DNA from 3 places in the Amycolatopsis sp. NPDC051758 genome. Region 3 is predicted to be linked to each of the others. Evidence: riboswitches for the same ligand, from Rfam matches in the RefSeq annotation. Region 3 holds a riboswitch; each other region holds the start of a gene.

Region 1 (2,256 bases), on a different contig from region 3:
GCACGCCGCGGGCGGTGACAGCCTTGTCGAAGCCCGCCTCGTACTGGGTGGCGCCGAGGACGAGCTCCTGGTCACCGCGCGGGACGAGGTAGATCGGCCGGCCCTCGACCACGGCCCGCACGGTGTGCGTGGGCGGCGGCAGGCAGCCGCGACGCGGTTTGAGCCGGAGGATCTCACCCTTGAGCGGGCGGACGGCGTCGGCGAGCTGCGGGTGCAATCGTCCGGTCCAGGCGCCCGCCGCGAGCACGACGGCCTCGGCGTCCGGGATGCTTCCGACCCGCTCGCGGACGAACCGGACGTCTCGCTTCTGGCAGGCCGCGTACAGGGCGTGGAGCAGTTTCCGGTTGTCCACCGCCAGGTCGCCGGGCACGTGGAGTCCACTTCGGACGGACCCGACCCCGGGTTCGAGCCGCTTGGCCTCCCGGCCGGTGAGCCGCTCCGCCACGCGGCCGATCGAGTGCAGGTAACCGGCGAGGATGTCGAGGTGCCCGGCGTCGGCGCTGTCGAACGCGACGACGAGCGTCCCGTGTGCCGCCAGGCCCGGGTCGACGCCTTCCTGCGCGAGGTCGCTCGCGAAGCCGGGCCAGCGCCTGAGCGACTCCTCGCCGAGGATGAGCACGTCTTCCTCACCCGGCCAGGCCTCGGTGACCGGGGCGAGCATGCCCCCGGCCAGCCAGGACGCACCGCCGCGGACGGGCTCGGGGTCGTAGACGGTGACGGGGTGGCCGCGGCCGGCCGCACGCCACGCGGCGGCGAGGCCGATCACGCCGCCGCCCACCACTGCCAGGTTCGTCATGGGATCACGCTCCCTGCGCCGGCATGACCCGGATCAGGTTCCACGGTCGGAGCGGCAGCTCCCTCTCAGCCCGTGCCTCGGGCTCCCGTGCGGACCCGTCCACCCTAGCTCGCGAGGTACGGTCGCCGCTATGCCCGCCCTCTCCGGTGACAAGATCCGCGCCCGCCTCGACAGCGCGCGCCTGTACCTGTGCACGGACGCCCGCACGGCCCGCGGTGACCTCGCTTCGTTCGCCGACGCGGCCCTGTCCGGCGGCGTCGACATCATCCAGCTGCGCGACAAGACCGGTCTTTTGGAGGCCGCCGGCGAGATCGCGGCCCTGGAGGTGCTGGCCGAGGCGTGCGAGCGCCACGGAGCGCTGCTGTCGGTGAACGACCGCGCGGACGTGGCACTGGCGGTCGGCGCGGACGTGCTCCACCTGGGCCAGGACGACATCCCGGTGCCACTGGCCCGGCGGATCCTCGGTGACGACGTGGTGATCGGGCGGTCGACGCATTCGGCTTCGCAAGCCTCGGCGGCGGCTTCGGAGGCGGGAGTGGATTACTTCTGCACGGGTCCGTGCTGGCCGACGCCGACGAAGCCGGGACGCTCGGCGCCTGGCCTGGACCTGGTGCGTTCAACGGCGGCTTCGGCGCCTTCGCGGCCTTGGTTCGCGATCGGCGGGATCGACTTGCCGCGGCTGCCGGAGGTGCTGGCGGCGGGGGCGTCGCGGATCGTGGTGGTCCGGGCGATCACGGAGGCCGAAGACCCGGCGGCCGCGGCGCGCGAGCTGCGGGCCCGCCTCCCCTGATTCGAATGCCATGAAGGGCACCTTCAGGGCTCATATGTCCCTGAAGGTGCCCTTCGTGGCAGTTACGGGGTCGGGGTGGACGCCGCGCCCTGGCTGGTGGGCGGAGCCGAGGTCGTCGGCTGCTGGGCCGTTGTGCTCGGCGTGGTCGGGGTGGTCGTCGGCGAGTCCGTCGAGGTTGTCGGCGGGGCCGACGTCTCCGTCGTCGTCTCGGTGCTCGGCGTGGGCGAGTTCTGGGTGTCCTCGGTCGACGTCGAAGGTGTGGTCGACGGAGTCTTGTCCGTCTGAGCCCCGCCGCCGCCGAAGATCTTGCCGATGCCGGCTCCCGTGCCGCCCGCCACGCGGCCGCCCGTGGCCGCGTCGACGCCGACTATCGCCAGGATCGCCACCGCGAACGCCGCCACACTGGTGCCGATGATCAACGGCCAGCGCAGTTTCCGCAGTCGCGAAGGCTCCTCCGGGGGCGGGCCGTCTTCGGGACGGGGCAACTGGACCGTCGGCTGCTCGGTCAGCGCCACTTCGGAACCGGGCCCGCCGCGCCGGCGGATCCCGGACGTCGCCAGCTGCCGCGCCTTGAGCGCGGCCTCGCGGGTGCGCTGCAGCGAGCGCAGGTAGATCTCGCCGCCGACCGTCGTGATCACACTCGCCACACCCGCGCCGACCACGGTGCCCG
Region 2 (2,256 bases), on a different contig from region 3:
CCGGGGCCTTCGATCATCACCTGGACGTTGTGGGAACGCGCGATGTGGGTCAGCTCGCCGAGGGTTTCGAGCTCGGCGAACTGGGCGCGGTCGTTGGCGTCGGCGATCGAGCCGGGGCGCAGGCCGTCGCCCAGGGAGAACGTGACGTCGTACTGCCGCAGGATCTCGCAGAGTTCCTCGAAATGCGTGTACAGGAACGACTCCTGGTGGTGCGCGAGGCACCACGCGGCCATGATCGAGCCGCCGCGGCTGACGATCCCGGTGACGCGCCGCGCGGTCAGCGGGATGTAGCGCAGCAGCACACCGGCGTGCACGGTGACGTAGTCGACACCCTGCTCGCACTGCTCGATGATGGTGTCGCGGTAGACCTCCCACGACAGCTTTTCCGGTTCCCCGTCGACCTTTTCGAGCGCCTGGTAGATCGGCACGGTGCCGACCGGGACCGGCGAGTTGCGGACGATCCACTCGCGCGTCTCGTGGATCCGCTTGCCGGTGGAGAGGTCCATGATCGTGTCGGCGCCCCAGCGGGTCGCCCACACCATCTTGTCGACCTCTTCCTCGACCGACGACCAGACGGCCGAGTTGCCCATGTTGGCGTTGATCTTCACCAGGAAGTTCTTGCCGATGATCATCGGTTCGGACTCGGGGTGCTTGCGGTTGACCGGGATCACCGCGCGGCCGCTCGCGACCTCGGTGCGCACGAACTCCGGCTCGACACGCTCGCGGGCCGCGATGTACTCCATTTCCCGCGTGATGACACCCTGTTTCGCCCAGCCGAGCTGGGTGTTGTGCTCACGCCCGTCGGCCCAGCCGGCCCGCAGCCGGTGGAGTCCACTGTGGACGTTGATCTCGGCATCGGGATCAGTGTACGGGCCCGAAGTGTCGTAGACGTCGAAGTGTTCGCCGTTCGAGAGGTCGATCCGGCGTGCCGAAACCCGAAGCCCGGATTCGGTCTGGTGGTACACCTTGTGCGATCCGGTGATCGGACCCGTGGTGACGGAGACGTGCTTCTTTTGGGCAGCAGAGCTTTCCAGCGTTGTCAACGACTTTCACTCCCTACGCCGGCATTACCCGGTCAGGTTCATGCGGTCGGTGACGCCTGCGAAACGCAAGTCACCCTCTCAGCCCGCCATGGCGCGAGCTCCCGCGTTGGTGTTGTGCCTCCGACCATGCCACGCCGGGGCGACATACTCAAGTCCGCTCACCTCACCCGACCAGTTCGGCGGGTGTCGCGTAGACGTCGACCATGGCTCCGTTGCGCAGCACGGTGATCGGCAACGGGGTGCCGATCACTTCCGCGAACAGCTGCCGCTGGATGCCCTGCGCGTCCGAGACGCGGGTGCGCCCGACGGTCAGCACGAGGTCGCCGGCTTTGAGACCCGCTCGGTCCGCGGGCCCGCCGGAGACGACTTCGTGCACCCGGAGCCCGGCGCTCTGGCCGGTGCGCTCGGCGATGTCGTCCGGCAGCGGCGCGGGCACGCCGACGACGCCGAGGTACGCCCGCCGCACCCGGCCTTCGACGACGAGCGTGTTGATGATCCGCCGCGTCGTCGTGTTGATCGGCACCGCGAGCCCGAGCCCGAACCCGGCGACCGCGGTGTTGATCCCGATGACCCGGCCGGCGGAGTCCGCGAGCGCACCGCCGGAGTTGCCCGGGTTGAGCGCGGCGTCGGTCTGGATGACGTCTTCGATCACGCGCCCGGCGCGGCCGTGGCGCACCGGGAGAGCTCGGCCCAGCGCGCTGACGACGCCCGCGGTGACGGTGCCGGAGAAGCCGAGCGGGCTGCCGATGGCCACCACGAGCTGCCCGACGACGAGGTCGTCGGCGTCCCCGAGCTCGGCGGCCGACGGCGTCTCGCCGCGCGCCCGCAGCACGGCGAGATCGGACAGCGGGTCGGCGCCGATGACGTCGAAGGGCACCTCGCTGCCGTCGGCGAAGGTCGCGACGCCGTTTTGGTTCCCATCAACGACGTGCGCGTTGGTGAGCAGGTGGCCGTCGTCGGCGAAGACGACCGCGGAGCCGCTGCCGCGCCCGAGCTGGACCCCGGCGACGTGCGGGGTGACGGTCTTCGCGACCGTGCTGACGGCGCGCGAGTAGGCGTCCATCGCCTCGTCCATGAATGCACCTCGATTACACCGTTGCAGGTAATACAAGTCTGCGCCTGGAAAGGCGGGAAGTCCGTTCGCCGAACGAGAACCCGGTGCGGCTCAGGGCAGGTAGGTCCCGTTCTGGTCGCCCAGGTGGGGGTCCGGTGG
Region 3 (2,256 bases):
CCACGATCGATCTTGCCGTGGACGCCGCGGCTCCGGTGGCCGACGTCGACGGCCGGGTGGCCGTCGAGGTCGACGTCGCGGACGGCGGGCTCATCGTGTTCGTCGACGACGGCCGCCTGTCGGGGCTGGAGTACTGGACGGTCGGCGACACCCCGGCGGAGTTCCCGCCGCCGGAGACGATCCGGCCAACCGGGTAGTGACGGCACCACGCTCCACCTGGGCGGTTCTGCCACGCTCGAAGCCGTGAGTGCCTACGTGATCTCCGAGGTCCGGATCCTCGACGAAGCCCGAGCGCAGCGTTACCGCGAACTCGCCCAAGCGTCGATCGAAGCCCACCAGGGCCGCTACCTCGCCCGCGGCGCAACACCGACCGTGCTCGAAGGGGACTCCGACAAGAAGGTGATCATCGTCGAGTTCCCGGACCGCGAAACGGCGGAACGCTGGTACACCTCGGCCGAATACGCCGCCGCGCTGGCGATCAGGGAGACGGCGCTCGACCGGCGATTGCTGCTCGTCGACGGCTTGGACTAGCCGAGGAGACCCATCAGGGCGATGGCGATCAGCACCACCGCGGGGGCGAGGGTGTTGATCCAGGCGCGCTGGGCGGGGGTGAGGGAGGCGGTGCTGTTCATGGCATTTCCTAGGGCCGAAACCGATGCTTTCGCGGGTTCAGCGCGTTGACCATGCTGTTCGTTAGCAGCTGTGATCAAGCTCACCGCAGCATGCCGCTGACCAGCGGAAACGCCACTCAGCCATCCGAGTGACGGCGGTTGCGGACGGTGAACCAGAGCACCCCGCCGGCCGCCGCCACCATCGACGCGAATGCCGCCGTTCCCACCACGATCGCCTGGGTCATGCCGTCCCTCCATAACAAAGCTGTTTACCGAGAGACGCCGAAACCCGGCAAAGGTGCACTCAGCGTTACCAGGATCACAAGGCGCCGAGCACCGAGTCGATCTCGTCCGCCAGTGAGAAGTCCTTCGCGGTCAGGCCGCCCGCGGAGTGGGTGCTGAGCCGGAACGTCAGCGTGCGCCAGCGGATGTCGATGTCCGGGTGGTGGTCGGCGGCCTCGGCGAGCACCGCGACGCGGTCCACCACCTCGATCGCCTGGGAGAAGCTCGCCAGCTCCACCTCGCGGGAGATCACGGCGCCGTTGCGGGTCCAGCCCGGGCTCAGCCGCTGGTCGGCTTGATCTTCGCTCAAGATTTCCGTCATGGCTCCATGGTCGTACGTCCTGGACTACGCTGCACGGTTGCCACGGGAGTCCGGTCAGCCGGGCTGAGAGGCGGGTCACCCCGCGACCGTTCGCACCTGACCGGATCATGCCGGCGAAGGGAGGGCTTCTCCTCCTCGTCCGGCGAAGTGCAGGAGGGTAGATGAAACGCAGGGCTGTTCGCGCCGCGACGGCCATCGCCGCCGTCGGTGCCGTCACAGCGGCGTGCTCGCTGTCGGAAGGTGACGGTGGCACGCAGCAGACGCCCACCGTGACCCTCGTGACGCACGACTCCTTCCTGGCCCCGCAGGAGGTGCTCGACGCCTTCCAGAAGCAGTCGGGCATCAAGATCTCCGTGCTCAAGCAGGGCGACGCCGGCTCGCTGACCAACAAGCTCGTGCTGACCAAGGCCAACCCGGTCGGCGACGTCGCGTACGGCGTCGACTCGACGTTCGCCTCGCGCGCGCTCGCCGAGGGTGTCTTCGAGCCCTACACCAGCCCGGAGGCCGACCGCGGGCCGCAGCGGTACGCCGTCGACCCCGAGCACCGGCTCTCCGCGGTCGACGTCGGTGACGTCTGCGTCAACGTGGACACGAACTACTTCACGAGCAAGGGGATCGCGGCGCCGGAGTCGTACGACGACCTCGCCGACCCGAAGTACAAGGACCTGCTGGTCGCCGAGGACCCGGCGACGGCTTCACCCGGCCTGGCGTTCTTCCTCGGCACCATCGCCAAGTACGGCGAAGCCGGCTGGAAGGACTACTGGACCAAGCTGAAGGCCAACGGCCTCAAGGTGGTCAGCGGCTGGGAAGAGGCCTACACCAAGGAGTTCTCCGGCTCGTCCGGCAAGGGGCCGCGGCCGATCGTCGTCTCGTACGCGTCGTCGCCGGCCGCCGAGGTGGGTGACGACGGGAAGCCGCGGACGAAGGCGCTGCTCGACACCTGCTACCGGCAGGTCGAGTACGCCGGCGTGCTGGCCGGCGGCAAGCAGGTCGAGAGCGCGCGCAAGGTGGTCGACTTCCTGCTGTCGCAGCAGTTCCAAG

The links. Region 3 has a riboswitch for thiamine pyrophosphate ahead of ACIA5G_RS41825 (thiamine ABC transporter substrate binding subunit). Riboswitches for the same ligand answer to the same signal wherever they lie in the genome.
Region 1: another riboswitch for thiamine pyrophosphate. It lies ahead of thiO (glycine oxidase ThiO); the one in region 3 lies ahead of ACIA5G_RS41825 (thiamine ABC transporter substrate binding subunit).
Region 2: another riboswitch for thiamine pyrophosphate. It lies ahead of thiC (phosphomethylpyrimidine synthase ThiC); the one in region 3 lies ahead of ACIA5G_RS41825 (thiamine ABC transporter substrate binding subunit).

Annotation. Positions count from the first base shown of each region.
Region 1 covers NZ_JBITCJ010000001.1:934,759-937,014, forward strand. The annotation lists gene thiO (glycine oxidase ThiO) at 1-796, opposite strand, end outside; TPP riboswitch at 790-895, opposite strand; gene thiE (thiamine phosphate synthase) at 927-1,586, shown strand; gene ACIA5G_RS04900 (hypothetical protein) at 1,649-2,256, opposite strand, start outside.
Region 2 covers NZ_JBITCJ010000001.1:924,819-927,074, reverse strand. The annotation lists gene thiC (phosphomethylpyrimidine synthase ThiC) at 1-1,043, opposite strand, end outside; TPP riboswitch at 1,037-1,158, opposite strand; gene ACIA5G_RS04840 (S1C family serine protease) at 1,207-2,118, opposite strand; gene ACIA5G_RS04835 (hypothetical protein) at 2,209-2,256, opposite strand, start outside.
Region 3 covers NZ_JBITCJ010000011.1:391,641-393,896, forward strand. The annotation lists gene ACIA5G_RS41810 (hypothetical protein) at 18-197, shown strand; gene ACIA5G_RS41815 (DUF1330 domain-containing protein) at 244-531, shown strand; gene ACIA5G_RS41820 (4a-hydroxytetrahydrobiopterin dehydratase) at 931-1,215, opposite strand; TPP riboswitch at 1,248-1,355, shown strand; gene ACIA5G_RS41825 (thiamine ABC transporter substrate binding subunit) at 1,377-2,256, shown strand, end outside.